DNA from 2 places in the Brevibacillus sp. Leaf182 genome. Region 1 is predicted to be linked to the other one. Evidence: predicted binding sites of a transcription regulator. Region 1 holds the regulator's gene; the other holds the start of a gene.

The links. The regulator LexA, encoded in region 1, represses DNA repair genes until DNA is damaged. The targets are predictions, from matches to a motif close to CGAACATATGTTCG.
Region 2: the regulator LexA is predicted to act here: its motif matches at 4,111-4,124, upstream of ASG16_RS17915 (WYL domain-containing protein).

Annotation. Positions count from the first base shown of each region.
Region 1 is NZ_LMPN02000037.1:575,297-585,638, reverse strand. Features, by position in the region: gene ASG16_RS29620 (GNAT family N-acetyltransferase) at 1-850, shown strand, start outside; partial or broken gene ASG16_RS29615 (SOS response-associated peptidase) at 936-1,592, shown strand; gene ASG16_RS29610 (DUF4269 domain-containing protein) at 1,589-2,197, opposite strand; gene ASG16_RS29605 (DUF456 domain-containing protein) at 2,305-2,790, shown strand; gene lexA (transcriptional repressor LexA) at 2,841-3,464, opposite strand; gene yneA (cell division suppressor protein YneA) at 3,627-3,965, shown strand; gene ASG16_RS29590 (DUF896 domain-containing protein) at 4,042-4,239, shown strand; gene crcB (fluoride efflux transporter CrcB) at 4,337-4,702, shown strand; gene ASG16_RS29580 (HelD family protein) at 4,741-6,990, shown strand; gene ASG16_RS29575 (HesB/IscA family protein) at 7,054-7,356, opposite strand; gene ltaE (low-specificity L-threonine aldolase) at 7,481-8,506, shown strand; gene ASG16_RS29565 (peptide ABC transporter substrate-binding protein) at 8,737-10,342, shown strand, end outside.
Region 2 is NZ_LMPN02000024.1:342,124-352,465, forward strand. Features, by position in the region: gene ASG16_RS17895 (nucleobase:cation symporter-2 family protein) at 1-1,042, opposite strand, end outside; gene ASG16_RS17900 (xanthine phosphoribosyltransferase) at 1,075-1,665, opposite strand; purine riboswitch at 1,899-2,000, opposite strand; gene rsgA (ribosome small subunit-dependent GTPase A) at 2,137-3,222, opposite strand; gene ASG16_RS17910 (hypothetical protein) at 3,466-3,732, opposite strand; gene ASG16_RS17915 (WYL domain-containing protein) at 3,832-4,053, opposite strand; gene ASG16_RS17920 (MFS transporter) at 4,224-5,465, opposite strand; gene ASG16_RS17925 (YcnI family copper-binding membrane protein) at 5,743-6,366, opposite strand; gene ASG16_RS17930 (copper resistance CopC/CopD family protein) at 6,382-7,668, opposite strand; gene ASG16_RS17935 (alpha/beta fold hydrolase) at 7,821-8,654, opposite strand; gene ASG16_RS17940 (Ger(x)C family spore germination protein) at 8,710-9,813, opposite strand; gene ASG16_RS17945 (GerAB/ArcD/ProY family transporter) at 9,810-10,342, opposite strand, start outside.

The sequences.
Region 1 (10,342 bases):
AACATATAAGGAAAGCTTTCATGACCTCGCCAAACAGATCTTTCAGCTCGATTTTAAAGAATGGGATAACAAGGGCTTCTGGAATGACAGCTATGTCTGCTATTCCTATTTGGATGGGGATCAGGTTATTGCTAACGCTTCTGCCAGTAAGATGATCGTGACATCCAATGGGAAGGACTATCAGGCACTTCAGATCGGAACGGTCATGACACATCCAGCTTACCGCAACCAAGGGTTGGCAGCGAAATTGATGAACCATATTCTTGAAACTTGTGAGAAGGAATACGATTTTATCTATTTGTATGCCAATGATACCGTACTCGATTTTTATCCGAAGTTCGGATTTGAGAGAGTACAGGAAAGTAGTTTTCGCTTACTGGCATCTGATTTAAAAGAGAAAGTAGGACAAAAATCAGTCTTGCGCAAGCTAGATGTTGATAACGAGGCTGATTTTATCGTCATGAAGGAAGTTGCTGCTAAACGAATCCCCGTTTCATCGAGGCTGGCCGTCAAGGATAGCGAGCATCTGTTGATGTTTTACTTTCTTCTTGTTTTTCGGGATGCGATCTATTACGTCGAGGAGGAGGATGTGATTGTCTTATTGGAACGAGAAGACGACCAACTGCATGTATTTGATCTTGTAAGTAAAAAGCCAGTTGATATAGAAGCGGTCATTTCCCATTTGGTAACGGCTGAGACAACGATCATTCATTTTCACTTTATGCCGGATAGTGAGAATGAGAAAATCCAATCTTCTTTGATGAAAACGACGGATGATGTCTTATTTGTTCGTCCCTCGTTAAAAATGGAGACAGAACATTTTCGTTTTCCACTTACTTCACACGCATAAAAGGTTTGAAATGACACATCAGGTGAAACAGTAAAATAGAAGGGATGAGGAGACGTCCAGTATGGAAGGATGTGAAGGGAAAAGCATGTGCGGCCGTTTTACTCTCGTAACGAACTTGGAGAAATGGAAGGAACGATTCCAAATCGAAGTCATTCCATTTGATGCAAAGCCACGGTACAATATTGCACCAGGTCAGTTCATTCCAGCGATTATTGCTGATCGTGGCGAACGACGTATGGGTCAGTTGAGATGGGGGTTAGTGCCGTCCTGGGCTGCCGATGAGAAGAGCAGCTACAAAATGATCAATGCGCGTTGCGAGACGTTAAATGAAAAGCCCACATTCAAACAGCTTTTTGCCCGAAAACGATAAATCCTTCCTGCTGACAGCTTTTATGAGTGGATGAACGCCCTCACAGGGAAGCAACCGATACGGATCATGATGAAAACCGGGGAACCATTTGCTTTTGCTGGCCTGTATGATACGTGGATGAATCAAGAGGGAGAAAAAGTACATACCTGCACGATTGTTACGACAAAGGCGAATGAGCTCATCGAAAATATACATGAGCGGATGCCTGTCATTTTAAAGAAAGAGGACGAGGACTTATGGCTTGATCGAGAGAAGTATGATCGGTTGCAGCTCCAGTGGCTGTTTACCCCCTATGATTCCAGCGAGATGATGGTGTATCCGGTATCCACTAAAGTGGGCAGCACGAAAAATGATGATCCTTCCTGCATTTAAGAAGTAGAGATCGGCTCATTGTTTGAAGATGAATCCTTTCGTAGGACCTGAACTCTTTGTCGTAATTCCTGTTCGGTTAACGACTCTAATTGCAACAAAGCCTCGTATGGATCATCACCCGGAATATGAAAGTATCGAGCAAATGCAGGCTCTGTTTTGATGCCAGTTTGCTTCAGAGCTCTGATATGTTGGTTCGCATCCAAGCCTCCTATGTCTAACAATCGTGCTTCGATGTCCATATGACGATAGGCATTTTGCTTTTCGACAGCTACTGGTTGAGCAAACAATTCAAACCAAAAGTCAGCTACGAAAAACGAGATCACGCACGTGGGAGTACTTTTTACATCTAGGTGTGTCACTTCAAATTCGGGTAAGCAGCCAAAAGCTGTACGAACAGCTTGCTCAAACTGTTCCAGATCGTGACTCTCGCAAATAATATCCAAATCGCTTTGCATAACGTCTATGTCTAATGGGATGGTTCCGGCAAGCACTGGACGGAATTCGGATAGTACCTCCATGATGTGGGTCTGTTGTATCGCTTCCCACGCCGCTTTTTGGCGCATCGTTCCTCTACCCAAGTAAGAAAGATCATGCCAATTTCTCATGAGACTACCTCCATTCTACTTTCTTTTGAAATAGTTTAGACAAAAGTGAATAAGTACGCAACGAAATCGGTCATCACTCGTATACCTAGATGAAGGGAGTGTAGTAGATGGAAATATTTTTGTGGGTAGTGGTTGTGTTATTGTTCTTGCTAAGCATTGCAGGAATTTTTTTACCTGTTTTACCTGATACGATATTACTGTGGGCGGGCTTTTTGCTCTATCACTTTTTCATTGCAGATCCGGGAGCGGGATTGCCGGCATCCTTTTGGTGGGGAATGGTCGTTCTCAGTATTCTGCTTTACGGTGCTGACTTACTGACGAACATGTACTTCGTGAAAAGGTACGGAGGGTCCAAATGGTCGTCCATTGCTGCTGCGGTCGGAATTATTCTTGGGATTTTCGTTTTCCCACCGTTTGGTATGCTGATTTTGCCGTTCGTATTCGTCGTTCTCGTAGAATTAATGGTGCAGAAGCAATCGATGGAGCGAGCAGTGAAAGCGGGCGTAGGTTCATTAATCGGATTTTTGGGCAGTGCAGTCGTAAAAGTCATCTTGCAAGTTACGATGATCATCTGGTTTTTTGTCGCCAGATAATATACAGAAAACGAAAAGGACAGCCGAGGCTGTCCTTTTTTACGTGGAAATTAGTGAATGAGTCGATAAACACCAATGACTTTACCGAGAATGGTGACATGCTCCAGAATGATCGGTTCCATCGTGGCATTTTCCGGTTGGAGACGGAAGTGGTTCTTTTCTTTGAAAAATCTTTTGACGGTCGCTTCGTCTTCTTCTGTCATCGCTACGACGATGTCACCATTGTTTGCTACGTGCTGTTGGCGAACGATTACGTAATCTCCATCGAGAATCCCGGCATCAATCATACTGTTCCCGGAGACGCGCAGCATATAAACCTTGTCAGAAGTCACGATATTGTCTGGAAGCGGGAAGTATTCTTCCACATCCTCAATGGCAGTAATCGGTTGTCCAGCGGTTACTTTTCCGATTACTGGCACACGGACGACAGAGTCTTCGAAATTGTCTTGAAAACGATCTTCATCAGATAGCAATTCGATGGCGCGAGGTTTGGTTGGATCTCGACGAATGAGGCCTTTTTTCTCCAAGCGTGCCAAATGCCCATGTACTGTTGAGCTGGAAGCTAGTCCAACAGCCTCTCCGATTTCACGTACAGATGGCGGATATCCTTTATCACGAACTTCCTTTCGTATGAACTCGATGATGGCTTGTTGTCTACTCGATAATTTTGACATAGAAAGACACCCCTGATTTCTCGAACATATTTTCCTATATTATACCATGGGAGCTTGCGTTCGACAAACATAAGTTCGATTATTTGTTGACATGAACATATGTTCTCATTTATCATGAGGTTACAAGTGATCAGAACGTATGTTTGTGAGGAGGCCATTATTATGAATTCATCGACAGTACGTAATCGTTTCGAGAAAAAAGAAGAACGCCGTGTTCGTTTTGGTATCACGAGAGGACAAGCTCTCTTGTTTCTTATTACATTTACTCTCTTTTTTTATTTGTTGACCGAACTAGTGTTTGCTTCTTCGCCAATAGAGGAGCCACAAGGTATAGAAGTAACCGTACAATCTGGAGATAGCCTATGGTCATTAGCTGTTCAATACAATCCAGATCAGCATATGGATGTTCGCGACTATATAATAGAGATTAAAGATGCGAACGGATTAGAGAGCAACAGGATTTATCCAGGTCAGACTCTCATCCTTCCTGATACTCCGTAAGTGTTCGGCTGTCTTGCGGGATCATTCGAATGTGGTATAATGAAGCGGCACTACTACAGAGTGGGAGGAACCAGCAGTGGTATCTGACGCAGAAATTAAACGCATTAACGAATTGGTCAAAAAATCTCGCGAAGAAGGTTTGACCGAAGAGGAAAAGCTCGAACAAAAAGCATTGCGCCAAAAGTACATTGACGCCGTTAAGCTTTCATTGAGAGCAAATTTGGATTCCATCCGTTATGTGGAAGACCTTGAAGAAAATAAGCCAAAACAGTAAGATAACAATTACTGATACGACAGACATCCTCGCTTGACGCTAGGGTGTCTTTTTCTGTGACATACATAACAGCTTTGATAGCCAAGGAGGGAAAGCGATGGCCTGGATAGCTGTGGCGGTTGGAGGAGCAGTTGGCTCTCTTTTGCGCTATCTATTGTCTTTACTCGCAAACCAGCCGGGATGGCCGTGGGGAACCTGGATCGCCAATGTTTGTGGATCGTTGATCATCGGCATCTTGTTCGTGCTAGGGAAAGAACGTGGCATGTTATCTCCGACACTCTATCTTTTATTTGCAACGGGGGTCATGGGAGGATTTACGACGTTCTCTAGCTTCTCCTTGGAAGTGGTCTCTTTTTGGGGAGAAGGCCACTTGTTGCGTGGCACTTTGTACGCACTTCTCAGTTTGGGAGTCGGACTACTTTCTTGTGCGGTTGGAATATGGCTGGCTAGGCAATGGTCCTAATACGTTCAATGACACGATACATGTGAGGGGGAATGATTGTGAGTACACAGCATCGTGATTATGAATTGGAACAAAAAAAGCTGGATGATACCATTTCAGCGATCGACGAAGAAATGGAGCAGCTTCGCAATGATATTCGCGAGGCAACAGATGACTATGTGAAACAGGTCGTTAACTATAATAAGGCAAAGGATTTGCGTTACCTAGAAGATCAAGGGCGAGAGAAGCCTTATTTCGGCAGAGTGGATTTCTTGAAGGATGAAATCTACGAGCTGGATCAGGTCTACATAGGAAAACGGGGAATTGTACGCAGCGATACGTTTGATTCTGTCGTCGTGGATTGGCGTGCGCCTATCGCCAGTCTTTATTATTCCGGTGAGAGCAAAGACGCGTTTTACCGGATGGGACGCGAGATCGTACGTGGTGAAGTTCGATTAAAGCGTAATTTTGCGATCGAAGACGGAAAGATCGTCGGCATCTATGATGGAGCAGTAAAAGAAACAATTAACCGTGAGATGGGGCATCCCGATGAGTTTTTGCAAGAGGGCTTCATCGATGAATTTTTGGCAGCCAATCTGAATCAGGCGAACGATAGCAGGCTAAAAGACATCGTCGCAACGATTCAATCTGAGCAAAATGATATTATCAGGGCGGAAAAAGAACGGCCCATTGTTGTGCAAGGAGTAGCAGGGAGCGGAAAAACGACCATCGCCCTGCACCGACTCTCCTATTTGATTTATAACTACCAGGATTCCATGATGTCCAAAAAGTTCATGGTGTTTGCACCTAACCGGATGTTTCTTACCTATATCTCCGAGGTTTTGCCTGAGCTGGGCGTCGATGACGTTCAACAGTCTACCTTTGTAGATTGGGCAGCGCGTCTTGTGAAGCCTCTGCTGCCAAAAGGATGGAAAATCGTGAGTCCTGATAAGCCCCTTCAATTGTTCTTCGAAGAGGGGCAGGATGAGCGCCAGCAAGAAATGACGCGAAACAGACTTCGCTTCAAAGGATCACTCGCTTGTCGGGAGGCGCTTGAGCAATACATTCGTCATATCGTCGACACAAGAATTCCTTTTAAGAAGCTCAGCTTTTTATACAACAAGACGAAGCAAGTCTTTTCCATTCCGGGTGATTTTATTCGTCAATGCTTTTTGGAGTTATTCGCGAATATGCCGTATCATCGCCGAGTAGAAGCGCTTCGCAAGCATTTGAAACAAGAAATGAACAAGCAATTGTTTGCTCATTTGCGAGAGCGAAAAGTCGATTTGGACAAAGAAGGCTTGTACAAATTCGAGAAAATGCTGGAGCAAATACTGGATACGTACCTGACTTCGTTTCCAAGACTGGAAATCTTCGCGGCTTATCGCGAGTTGATTGCTGACGAGGAATTGCTACGCAAGCTCGTACCTGCTGACATTTCAGACGAAGTTGTGCGTGATGTGACGCAGTCAAGTGCTGCACTGTTTGCAGAGGAGAGATTGGAGCCAGAAGATATCGCGCCATTGCTATATTTGCAGCATATTGTTGAAGGTATGAATAAGGCAGAGCATTTTGATCATACGGTTGTGGATGAGGCACAAGACTTGAGTGCGCTGGAAATAGCCGTCATTGCATTGGCAACCAAGCGAAACTCGTTAACGATTGTGGGAGATATTGCGCAAGGCATTCATAGCTATCGAGGGATTCATGCCTGGGAAGAGTTGACAAAGGGCATTTTTGCACAGATGTTTCCTTCCTATTACACGTTGTCGCAAAGCTATCGTTCGACAATTGAGATCATGCGTTGTGCCAATGAAGTGTTGCGGCAGATTGAATTGCCCGAGACGGTATTGGCAAAACCGGTTTTGCGACATGGCGAAAAACCAATCATGGTCAAGGCTCGTTCACGAGCGCAACTGTGGGAGGACATCTCTTCGCGTGTGGCTGCCTACCAATCGGAAGGCTTCAAAACGATAGCGATCGTAGCGAAAACCATTCAAGCGAGTAAAAAAGCACATAAAGGTCTGCAAGACAAGATAGCTGATCTGACCCTGTTGGGCAGCAAAGATAACCAATTTCCGGGTGGCGTAACTGTCATGCCTGCTTTTCTAACGAAAGGCTTGCAGTTCGATGTGGTCATGTTACTGGATGTGGACGCCTATCAAAGTAACGAATGGGACGCAAAACTGTTGTATGTCGCAATGACACGTCCGGTCCATCGCCTTGTTATGACGCAGGTGGATAACGTTTCTTCGCCGTTGCTGAAAGATTTATCGACAGAGCTGTACACCATGGCTACTGATGAATAAGAAACTAGGTATCAAAGAAAACCCTCTGCCTGTAAAAAAGCAGAGGGTTTATCTGTATCATGCTTAGTGGTCACCTGTGTTACCTTTGGAAGGGTTGGTAATAACAAAACCTTCTTGTGGCAAGAAGAGGTAATCAATGATGACGCCATCGAGCAATGGCTCATCCTTTTTCACGATCACATCGATCTCTTTATCTGTCGAGATCACAACATCTTCTTCTGTTGGCTTGTCCAGAGCGAGTCCGTAGTGTGCGTGATCACCGTGAGCGTGAGTAATATAAAGGCGCAGTTTCAACTCTTTGTCTTCTTCTGCCTCGATGATTGGAGTCAATTGCTTGGCAGCGTTACGAGTGATTTTTAGTTTCACAGGTCAAATCCCCTAACTGTATGTAAGTTACCCCTCCATCTTAGCAAGAGGGAAATCAGGATGCAATGTTGAAAGTGTTACGATATGTCTAGAGAATGACAACAGGGTGGAAGGAGAGTCATCTATGAAAATCGATTTGCGCAGTGATACCGTTACGAAACCAACCGAGGAGATGCTTCGAGCAATGGCAGAAGCGGAGGTTGGTGATGATGTTTATAGAGAGGACCCAACTGTCAATCGTTTGGAAGCGATCGCGGCTGAAATACTCGGAAAGGAAGCTGCCCTGTTCGTAACAAGTGGTACGCAAGGCAATCAGGTCGCTGTTTTGACGCATTGTGTCAACGGAGATGAGGTCATTGCTGAAGCGGATTCGCACATTTTTTACTATGAAGGCGGTGCTATGTCGGCATTGGCTGGTGTGCAAACACGGACGCTGGTTGGAGAACGTGGTGCTTTGCGTGCAGAAGATGTGGAGAGGGCGATTCGGGGCAACAATATCCATTTTCCTCGCACAAAATTGATCTGTCTCGAAAATACGCATAATCGCGCTGGCGGGGCGGTAATCTCTGTTGCGCAAATGAAGAGTGTCTATGATATCGCCAAAAAACACGGTATTCCTGTTCATTTGGACGGTGCTCGTCTCTTCAATGCGGCTGTTGCCCAAGGGGTTGCAGTCAGTGAGCTAAGCGCTTTTGCCGATACCGTTCAGATTTGCATGTCCAAAGGGCTAAGTGCTCCAGTTGGTTCCATTTTGGCTGGAGATCGTGCATTTATCGAAGAAGCGAGATGGTGGAGAAAAAAATTAGGAGGCGGGCTACGTCAGGCTGGGTATTTGGCAGCACCAGGCATCATCGCTCTGACACAGATGACCGAACGATTGGCAGAAGACCATGAACGGGCACAGCAATTGGCAAAAGGCTTGCGCCAGCTATCGCTTCAGGTCGAGCAAGTCGAGACGAATATCGTGCTGGTGAATACAGACTCGATTGGACAAACAGCTATCGCTTTCTTGGAACGTTTGGAGGAAAAAGGAGTGCTCGCTGTTGATTTTGACGAGTATGTCGTTCGTTTTACGACGCATCGACACATTAGCGAGCAACATATCGAGACCGTTGTTGCAGCAGTAGAGGCATTATTGGAAACGGTGTAATCGTTTCAACCAATTGTAGCCAGTCGAAGGGGAGACTGGCTTTTTTCTTTGCTTCAATAACAAATTCTAAATAATTAGACAATTTGTACAAAATAAGAGTCTTTACGCGATCTGTTTTTCGCCATACCGTCTGATTTGTTTCGTCCGCACTTACGTTATCATGGTAGTGTGATAAAGCACTAGCGTTTACTGGTGTGTGGAATCGAATGGAATCAAGGGGGATGGTCTCGATGAGAAAGAGGATGAGCTTCATTTTGAGCTGCTTCTTGCTGCTTCAAGTTTTAGCGGGATGTAGTTCAAGTGAAACGGCGGTAACGAACAAACCGAATGATCAGGCATCTCAACCAACGCAGCCAACGGGAAAAGAGATGGTGTTGAATTGGAACGCAGACGGTGGCGAGCCTCCGACAGCAGATCCCGGACTTGCTTCCGATGGCACTTCCTTTGATGTCATTACTGCCTGTTTTGAAGGGTTGACTCGCTATGGACCGGATGGGAAAATAGCCAACGCCATTGCCGACAGTTATACAGTATCCGAGGATTTGACGACGTACACGTTCAAATTGAAAAGGAATGCGCTATGGAGTAACGGAGATTCGGTAACCGCCCATGATTTTGAGTTCGCCTGGAAACGAAATCTCGATCCAAAGACAGCATCCGAATATGCCTACATGCTTTATTTCATTAAAGGCGCTGAGGAATTCAACACAGGGAAAGGATCGCAGGAAGGTGTAGGGGTCAAAGCGCTTGACGATTTTACTCTAGAGGTCAAGCTCAATTCACCAGCTCCGTTTTTTTACGAGCTAACGGCTTTTCCGACATTGTTTCCTTTACATAAAAAGACCCTGGAGGCACATCCGGACTGGGCAGCGTCTCCAGACAACTACGTGGGCAACGGCCCATTCAAAATGGAGCTATGGGAGCATAAAAACAAAATAGTTCTTGTGAAAAACGAGAAGTATCATGACAAAGATGCTGTGAAGCTCGACAAAATCGTCTGGAGCATGATTACCGATACCAACACCGCTCAAGCGTTGTTTGATTCTGGTGATTTGGATTGGGGAGGGCATCCTAGCTACGTGTTGCCCGTCGATGTGATCCCTGCATTGCAGGATGAAGGAAAAATCGTAATGGCGCCGTATCCGAATACAGTTGCCGTCACCTTTAATACAATCATGCCCCCCTTTACGAATAAAAAGATTCGGCAAGCCTTCTCGTATTCGATTCAACGGCAGCCTCTCGTAGACGGAATCGTGCAGACAGGGGTACCTGCGGCGTTTGCATGGGTTCCGCCCTCTATGCAGCTCAGCGGAAATGACTATTTTCAAGAGGATGTAGACAAAGCCAAACAGTTATTGGGTGAAGGGTTGAAGGAGTTGGGGCTTTCAACGATGCCTGAAGTGACATACACGTATGGTTCAGGTGACGATCGTCAGAAAAAGCTGGCGGAAGCTCTTCAGGATCAATGGAAAAGAAGTCTAGGTGTAGATGTAAAAATCAGTGGCTTGGAGGAAAAAGTTTTTTTACAAAACAAGCGCGCCAAAAACTATCAGTTTGCCTACCGAAATTGGGGTGCTGATTTTAACGACCCTATCAATTTCCTGGAAATTTTCAAGGACAAAACAGTGGGGACGAACGACGCTGCTTGGGAAAACGACAGGTACCGAGAGCTAATCGTCCAGAGTTACTTGGAAAAAGACCTGACAAAGCGTAATGCGATCATGCGTGAGGCGGAGACTATTTTAATGGAGGAAATGCCGATTGCTCCTGTGTACTATGGTGCTAGACCGTATATAAAAAATGACAAAGTCAAAGGATTTTTGATCAACCCGTTTG
Region 2 (10,342 bases), on a different contig from region 1:
CAACCATCCCAAACATGGCAATCATCGCTCCACCCAATACCGCGTTAGGAATAACCGTTGTCAAAGCAGCCAGCTTCGGCAGTAAGCCGAGAACAACGAGGATTCCACCGGCACCAATCATCACATCACGCGATTTAATGCCAGTCAAGGAAACCAGACCAACGTTTTGCGAAAAAGCCGTGTAAGGGAATGCGTTGAAAATGCCGCCAAGTACAATTGCGACCCCTTCCCCGCGCAATCCTTTGACTACATCTTGATCTGTTACTTTTGTATCCGTCACTTTACCAAGCGCAAAGTAAACGCCTGTGGACTCAGCCATGCTGATGATGTTGACGAGAATCATGGTAACAATGGCCACAATACTGAACTGTGGTGTACCGAAGTAAAACGGTTCAACCACGCTAAACCAAGAGGCTTCCACAACATTCGCGAAGCTGACCATCCCCATCATGTAAGCAACAGCCGTACCGACAATCAAGCCGAGCAATACCGAAATCGCACGAATAAATCCGGTAAAGAAACGATTAATAAGCAAAATGATAACCAGCGTTCCTAAAGCCAAAAGCAGATTGTGCGGTTGTCCAAAGTCTGGCATGCCTTGTCCGCCAGCCGCGTTGTTCATCGCAACGGGAATGAGTGACAGTCCAATGATCGTAACGACCGAACCTTGTACAACGGTTGGGAAAAAGCGCAGCAGCTTACCAAACAGTGGAGCTGCCAAGACAACGAATATACCCGATATAATGATGGCACCATAGGCGGTCGCTAGATTACTCGTAGACGCAATCGCGATAATCGGCCCTACTGCTGTAAACGTACAGCCTAGCACAACAGGAAGGCGTATCCCTGTATAACGTGTGCCAAGGACTTGCAAGAGCGTCGCGATTCCGCATGTAAAAAGATCGGCAGCAATCAAATAAGCGATTTGCGTAGGAGTCAGATTCAAAGCACCACCGATAATCAACGGTACGACGACGGCTCCTGCATACATGGCAAGAATGTGCTGTAAGCCCAAAGTAACAATCTTATGTTTGGCTAGCATGAGTGAACCCTTACCTCCTATTCATTTTTTGATTATACGCGTGCAGGCTCTTCTTCAATAAAGTGAATGCCTTCTGGTGACATTGATTCAATACGTGCCAATGATTCGATTCGCACGCCAGCTTGCTCCAAGAGACCGCGGCCTTCCTGGAAGCTTTTTTCAATAACAGCGCCAACTCCGACGAGATGAGCACCAGCATCTTTAACAATATTCGTAAGCCCCACCAGAGCAGCTCCCGTAGCCAAGAAGTCATCGACAATCAATACGCGGTCTTCTTTGGACAAATACTGACGGGATACACTGATTTGATACGTTTCCTGACGGGTAAAGGAATGAACAGGAGCAGAGTATACTTCCTCTGTCAGCGTGACAGCTTTTTTCTTTTTCGCGTAGATAAAGGGAACACCCAACGCAAAAGAAGTCGCCATAGCAAAATGAATTCCACTTGCCTCAATCGTCACGACTTTTGTGATTTTTTCACCAGCGAACAGCTCGGCAAAGCGCTGTCCGATCTTCATCGTCAATTGTGGATCTACCTGGTGGTTCAAAAACGCATCCACCTTCAAAACGGATGCCGACAGTACCTTGCCGTCCTGTACGATGCGCTCTTGTAATTCTTTCATCAATTCTTCCTCCTCGGATATGGTTCCGGCCACTTTTTATACCTGTGGCCTGCTGAAATATAGAAAGCCCAGAGCGGACAGTGTCACAAGCGGGCTACGTAACAAACCAACGCCAAGTGAAACTGTCCCTCTGGGCTTTTATCCCTTAGGTGTGACACATCCATGGTGCCTGCGTCGCTCGGACCAGCTTTCTTCCAACCCTATTCTTGGAATAGGAAAGAAAGAGACGGAACCCTAGACGCACTTTCACTCGTAGTCAGGTGATTTACGGTCACCTGGTAGAAACGGTTGGGCCTTATTCCCAAAATTATACGAGCTACCTATATATTTATTTCGAAGTGTAATAGCGAGTATTGACCAAATCTATCATAACTCCCGCGTTGTGAGCAAGCGTTAATTTTTGAAAGTGAAAGGAAGCGCTTACTTGTCCAAATAAAGGAAAGAGCCCTGATTTCTCAAGGGCTCTCGTACTTATCTCTTCGGTTTTTTCTGCCGCATTTGAACGTTGATCTTCTTCCATTTATCCCTTTCAGCGGCTGCAAGCCTTGCATCCTCTTTACGTGCCAAATGGGCCAATTCGCGCTGAAGCTTTAGATAACTGTCAAAGCGTGCCTTTTCCAATGATCCAGCTTGGATGGCAGCTTGAACAGCACAGCCAGGCTCGCGCATATGCTTGCAATCATTGAAACGGCATGTTTCCGCAATGGACTCGACATCGTCAAAAGCACCGCGGAAACCTTCATCTGCCTCCCAGAGCTGCAACTCCCTCATGCCCGGTGTATCGATCATCAGAGCACCACTTGGCAATCGGAACAGTTCGCGATGTGTCGTCGTATGGCGGCCACGGTCATCGCCTTCACGCACGCCACTGACTTTTTGCATCTCCGCTCCGCTCAATTTATTGATCAACGTCGATTTGCCAACACCAGAGGAACCCATTAAGGCAATCGTCTGGCCCTCGCCCAGATAAGGCTCGAGTTGATCCAGTCCTTCTCCCTGCTCGGCACTGACTACGTGAACAGGTACTCCGATTGCGACTGATTCTATCTCTGCCATACATGAATCCAGATCGTCACACAAATCTGCTTTTGAAAGCACAATCACCGGATTGGCTCCACTTTCCCACGCAAGAATGAGATAGCGTTCTATCCTGCGCAGATTTAAATCATTATTTAAGGAATTCACGAGAAAAACAGTATCCACGTTAGCGGCCACAATCTGCTCTTCCACAGTATCCCCAGCTACTTTGCGGGAGAACTTGCTTTTACGTGGAAGAAGTCCGTGGATGGAGGCTTTCTTTTCCTCTGGACGAGCACTGATCACTACCCAGTCCCCGACAGCCGGAAAATCTTCTCGTCCGATAGCTTCATAACGAAGCTTACCCGTTACTTCGCCCAGAAGTTCGCCATGCTCACTCCACAGACGATAAATACGTTTATGTTCGAGTGTGATACGTCCCACACTGTAGCCTTGCTCGGCATAAGGGGCAAAATGATTAGCAAAATACTCATTCCAGCCCATAGATTGCAATACTTGTTGATTGGTTAGTTGATTCACTGCGGATTCCCCCTGCAATTGGTTAAATATATGGCTATCAGCCAGAACCAGTCACAGTCGAATCCTCATTTGGTGAACGGTATTACTGTTCGCTTGAAAGGAGGATTCCTGTGACCCCGACTACGACACTCTGAACAAATTTGATGGCTACCATAAAACATCTCTCCTTTAGCAAACCTACCATTCAGGTTTGGAATCATATTTCCCAGTTATTGTACCATAATGAAACAAAATGCAACAGCGTCAATCTCCCCCGCCGCCGCCTCCGCTATCTCCGCCACCACCACTGTCTCCACCACTACCGCTATCGCTTCCGCTGTCATAGCTGTCCCAACGATCATTTGAATCGTGACTTCGATGATGGTGATTGTGAGAGCTGTCTACATAGAAGGCTCCGCCCCCGCTGTCTGAAGAGGAATGAGAGCGCCCACTTCCGCCTTTTGCAGCTTTGGACGCCAAGACAAATACTACGATCAAAAACATGATGACGATGACAATGAAGAACTCCATTGTTTGTCCCCGCCCTTCCGCTTTTTTAAGGTTGTTTACCTAATTTAGTATAACATAGTATGGCTGGAATAGGCTGGGGGCGTAGAGGGTGATTCCTTTTCATCCGGCAAAATGTCCAGACACAGGTGCGATCGCCAAAATGTTTTCCAACACAAATACACGATACGCCTTCCTCCTATAACAGTATGCTTTCAAGCTCCCTTTGTTCACATCGATTTGCACCACACGAATCGTACGCCTGCTGGTCTCTCCATCCTTCTTCAAATAGATGATCTCCACTGCTTGCTGCCTCGCTGCGTACCTTCTCAACTCCTGAATCATCAGGCTGTCACCACCACAAAATGTGTCTTCTTGTTGTTGAAATCATAATACCAAAAGAGAACGCTTGTTCGCAAGTTTTGATTGCAAAAACCAACGATTGCCTCAACAAAAAAGCATGTGCCCTAAAAAAATGGACACATGCCTTATGCTTGTTACACTGTATATGTGACTCAGCGCCTTCTAAGCGCACGTCCGAACACAATGAGAATCGGTGCCAACAAGATAGCCGCCGCAACCAGCGAAGCGCGAACCGAAAAACGGGTCCCGATCCATCCGACAGCCGGACCACCTGCCGTTTGTCCCAAGGCATTGGACTGGCCCATCATCGACAGAACCGTCGCTCGCACACTGCTCTCAATGTTCAGATTCAGCCATGTATCATACAGCGGACTGCTTAATGACTGAATCACACCGATCAACAGCAATGCTACTAACGCCCAGCTAAAGCTAGGGGAAAAGGCAAAAGCAATCATCGCTGCTATTTTGAGCCCCGTCAACGTGAACATGCCCACAAGGACAACCCTCTCATTGTTCACATCCAGCCTTTTTTCCACAATGCCTACAACGATGAGACCGAGTAAGCTTGCGAGTGCGGCAATGATCCCGAACCACATTGGCATCGAAATAGCAGCGAGCTCTGGAAAGCCAATTTCAGCGATCAAATGCGCTTCCCACAAACGGTCATACCCTTCAGAAGCTGCACCCGTAAATAGCGTCACGAACAAGATCAGCATCAGAATCGGCTGACTGCGAATCACCTTGGCACCAGAAGTCCACGTCTGAATCATTTCCTTCACGTGGGAAGCACCTTGCTCACGCTCACGAGGAACAAAACCAGTCTCCTTCATGAACAGAAACAGAAAGACACCAAGCCCCAGATACATGAGGCCACCTATAAGGTAAGGCAAATGGGGAGCGAGTGTTGCTAATGCCACACTAAGTGCAATCCCGAGCAGATTCCCAAACAAAGAGTAGCGCTTGGCCTTCATGAAAATCGTACCAATCTTCTCTTCTCCGACCTCATCCACAATCCATGCAGTATCCGCTCCACTGATAAACGTATACCCGAGACCACTGATGACTTGCGAAAACAGCACCAAGCCGAAGACAGAAAACACTGGTACCCAAGCATCAAGCGCGGGAACGATCCCCTGCATCGCAAATCCGATTCCTAGCAAAAACATCCCGATAATGACGGAGCGACGGCGACTGTACGTATCCGCCACTACACCTGTTATCCCTTCAAACACCAACACGGATAACTCCAATACCGTCCCAATCAATAGCAATTCAAACGGGTTAAAACCAAGTGTCACAATATAGTAAAGCGCATAGGTCGTGAACATGGTCGTATTGGCCAGGGAAGTCAAAAAACTTTTGATCATATATACTTTTGTCGCATTCATGAACATGGAAGCAGTATCCACCTTTTTTTAGGCAGATGACGCGTTCCGTTTTCACATACTGATCGTTACTCTACAATCCTCTACTGTGCAAAATGCGTACGCGTCATGCTGCCACTCTTATTTTTCCTTCCTCTGTACTTGCTTGCTCTGAATAGTGTTTTTAACATGTGATATACACCTCCGAAAGTAATTATAGCTATTATAAAATCATTTCAATTCCCACACAATGGAAAAAAGCTCTGCAGCATGATTGGATACACTGCACAGCTTTTTTAAGAAGCACTTACGCTTTTTTTCTAAACAGACCAACGATGGAGATCAACAACGCCAAACCAGAAAGTACCAATGGCAAGGTATTGTTGCTGCCTGCACTCGCCGCTTCCCCGGCAGGAGCGGTTGCCGGCTTTTGTTCTTGTCCATGCTCATGCCCTGCTTCCCCTACACCAGCCTTAATGGTAGTGACAGACGCTGGTGTTTTGGAATCCTTGTCCCCTGTCCATTCCACAACCTCGCCATTTGCATAGGTCTGATAAGCCTTCCAAGCCAATTGACCCTCTTCTTTCGGGTTTGCACCGACAAACGTGAACTCTTGGAATTCATGCGCCTTGATTCCGCCTTCTGTTGCTGTCCACACAAGCGCTGTGTTCACACCGTCTTTATCTTTTTCGAACTCGTAGGTCCAGCCAGGAATCGGTTGTACGGAATTTACCTTCACACCTGCTGGGAATTCCAGCTTCACTTTTGTTGTGTTAACGTCTTTTTCTACTGGGACACGCACGGTGTATTTTTCATAGGAGCCTGTAGTAGCCTCTTTCGGATATACGTTCACATGTGCTTGTGCTGCTGTCGCCAACGTCAAAACTGCACCTGCTACCAGTACACTGCTCATCCATTTTTTCATTTTCATCATATGAAATCCTCCCTAATTTGAATCTGTTTGAATCACTGCCTGATTATTTGTCGTAGCTGTCGGGTAGTTGATCTGGCTCATCCAAAGTCCAGCCAGAATAGCGATAATCCCGAATACAATCTCCCAACGCAAGTAAGCAGGCTGCAAGGAATTTTTCGTCCGCCAGCGTCTCGTTTGCCTAAAGGCAAGAAGTAGCATGAGGCAGACACTTCCTATTTTTCCGTATAACAGATAGCTCCATGCCGTTGCACTCTGGAAAACGTTCATGACATCCGTCTGCACGATGAGCATGACAACACCCGTCACGACGGCAAGCACTGCCGCAACAGCAACTGTCTGCAAGAAGAACCTCTTGAACGACTCCTGTCCTCGTTCAGCCGCTTTGACTGTAAGAAGCAAGTACACAAGTGCCCCCATCCACACAGCGACCGTCAACACATGCAACAGTCTCAGCAAAATGGACAGCCAGACTGGAGCAATACCCCATGCATGACCACCAAAAGCTTGTGCGCTAATCACGATCACCCAGATTCCCACATACCATCCGGACACCATATTGGGGATCGCGATCAATAACAGTAGTACAAAGGACACCAGCAGCATGATCGCAAACGGAGACTGACTGAGCAAGTTCCCGTCCATCTGCCATAGTGCTTGCGTAAGTGATACAGCGGATAACGCTTCGTCATACAAGAACCACAAAAATATAAGTCCGATGATCGCCAAACTCCATCCGATTTGTCTGCCAATCCCGATGAGCTGGGCAAGGGAAGGCAAGCCATGACGCTGTGCTGCCCACGCTACCAGATACAAGCCCCCACCTATGAGGATAATTCCTTGTGCCAAATAGCGGTACATGATCAAGTAGCTTGAATCTGCTTTTTGCTCATTGGGCGGAACCACGACCGCACTTTTTTGTCCGATGGAAAACGTGAGCTTCTCTTCGATCGGATGTCCGTCCTCGGAAACGACAGATACGATAACCGAATACGTTCCTTCAGCCAAATCACTTGGCAGTTTCGCATTTAGCTGCGAGGCATCACCTGGCTGCAATGTCGGCCGCTCTAGTTTTATTTCCTTGCCATCCCAGTCAAATAGACGCACGTTGACAAAATCGGGCTCCAATGTTTCGGTAAACCGCGCAGATATTTGTCCTGGATTCGCCTTCAGTACCTCACCATCTTGCGGTGAGCTGCTCATCAAGCCAGCATGGGCGTAAGCAGTTGTCATACCCGTTGTCAGGACAAGTAAGAAGGCGAGCAAAAACATAACCGCATAGTGTCTGATGTTGTATGTCACCCTATCACCTGCTTCCTTATTTCGTACTTAATCCTATCAAAATAGTACGAGAATCTATATGGCTCCATCGGGCTATCTGATGTGGCAAAGTGTTGAAAACAAAAAAAGGCATGAGCGGTAATTCTCTCCGATCCACGCCTTTTCAAACTGTATTAGGATGATCTTACCGTGCTTTGTGCGAGAAATTCCAGGACGAGTTGGTTGAATACCTCTGGTTGATCCATCGGTGGGATATGGGCTGAGTCAGGCAGGATGACTTTTTGTGCGCCTGTAATTCGTTCAGTCAACACATCGGCGATCTGTAGAAAATCGGGATAATCCCGTGCTCCTGCAAGAACGAGTGTTGGGGCTTTAATGTTTTCCAAACGCTCGATTGGTGAGGGAGATAACGTTTCCAATCCAACGCCAAACTCCGGCAACGAAAAGGCGTGTCTGTTGATTTCTTTAAAGCGGTTTCGTGCTTCGAGAGCTTGCTCATTTACCGGTTGACCAGGACCGTCAAACCACATTTGTGTCGTCATTTCCAACGCTTCCTCTGTCGTGCCACGCTGACATACTTGATTGAACCGTTCCACATCATGTAGCCTTTGTTCACTTCTTGGGTGACCAAACAAGCCGGATGCGACTAGAATCAAGCTGCTCACCATCTGCGGATAAGCAAGGGCGAACTCCTGCGCGACCATTCCCCCAAACGAAAGCCCAGTCACATGCGCTTTTTGAATACCAAGCCCCAGCAGAACTGCTTTCACGTCGTCATACAAGGTAAAAGGAACGTCAGTCGCCAGTGTTTTACCGAACCCGCGGATATCAAAGCGAACAACCTTATACGTCTGTGCGAATGCTTGTAGCTGGTCATCCCATAGCCTTGTATCCAGATTGAAGCCGTGGATCAATAAGAGCGGTTCGCCTTCCCCTGCTACTTCATAGTAAATACGTGCGCCATTGGCTTCGAGAAAGCCAGTTTGTACAGCCTGCTTTTTTTCCATTTTTTCTCACCTCCCCCTCACTATCTCACCCCGGATTGTCGCTTGTCTATGTATTTTATCCAATGACGCCTGTACGTAAAATCTTGATCTCGACATCCACATCAAATTTCGCCCTTTTTATGATTTCCCGACATTCATCTTTGCTCAATATCTTCTTCCCGTTCTTTTGACTGGCTATATTGTAAATTTCCCCAAATCCTACCGGGTCTACATCGTGCTTTCTGAACTTCTCCAGTAAATGTTCCGTCTCTTTTTTAACCGCCAGTTCGATTGCTTTTTGTACCTTATTCAACTGCTCAGGCTTTGATAAATCGATTTTTTCAGCCATTTCCTGAATCTGCGCTGCCATCTTAACCTTCACAGAAAATCTTGGTTTCTCCAAATCCAGAACTTTTATTTGCTTTTTGCTTGAGATATGTTCAATTACAGTAAAAAGACGCTTTTTATCGAGGGAAATGTTTATTTCCAATTCCCCCTTATTGTAACGCTCCCGTAATATCTTAAGGAAAAATCCCTCCCTTGATGTAATCTCTGCCACCAGTTTTTCATCGCGAAATAATCCAATTTGATTAATATGCAATTCATTCTTTACTCTTTCGATATAAGGCATCACGGGATCTTTCCCGATGGCATAATAATCTTTCATGTACTCATGAAGTTTCGAGGAGATCATATTCTCTCCTTCGACGTTCTGCCGTATGGCTTGATACAGGTAAATTCCAATGTTGCTGTTCTCGGGATAGCGATGTGTCAAAATATCATATGCTCGTCCTTTGGCTACCGTTAAATAGACATTGCTACCGACTGAGGCATCACGCGTTAAGTTTTCCACAAGAGAAAGGATTCCTTTACGTGCTAATTCATCGTGATAGACTACGACGCGTATTTGACCGGCTACAATTTTTTTGGAAGACTCCCTGTTCTGTGTAACGGTAAGTCCTTTACTTGTATGCGCTGTGCCAGAAATCACAGTGACCAACTCACGTGCCTCCGGGTCAATTTGATAAAATACCGTGGTACCTAGCAGCTTTCCATCTTTACTCAGATCGTACCCTACCGCAACCGCCAGGCCCAATTTTTCTAATACGTGCTGCTCCCCACAGCCGTTCAATAACACGACGACTACTAAGCAGGAAACAAGCAATCGTAACCTTTTCATGTCCGGACCGCTCCCCTCCGAAACAGCCGAATTACTACATAAAGCACGATGGGATAAACAAAAATGATATAGAAGCCTACACCACCGAAAATATCCGTGATGAGATTAATCGACTGGCGAGTTTCCAAAAAATTGCTAGCAAAAAACATGACACCAACAATCCCAATAAGTGCCATTCTCTCCTTGAGCCCACTAATATGGTGAACCCCTCGCATGGCTACCCATAGGTTCATCAGCAAATTATCTAGCATGATGAGCATCCATAGTGAGATGGACACAAACTCAAAACGCTCCAAAAACGGAAACTCTACAATTTTCATCATCATTAGCGTTGCCCAGATAAGTTGCTTAAGCTGTTCCCCTTGAAAGTACAAGAGTGTAACCAGCATGACTACCACATACAAGCAGGTGGTCATGAACAACCCACCATGTACATACCGCGATAGCAATTCCTTTTCCTTCACAAATGGATAGATGAACAAAATAATCTCAAATCCGATGATGGAAAAAGACATCTTCTTGGCACCGT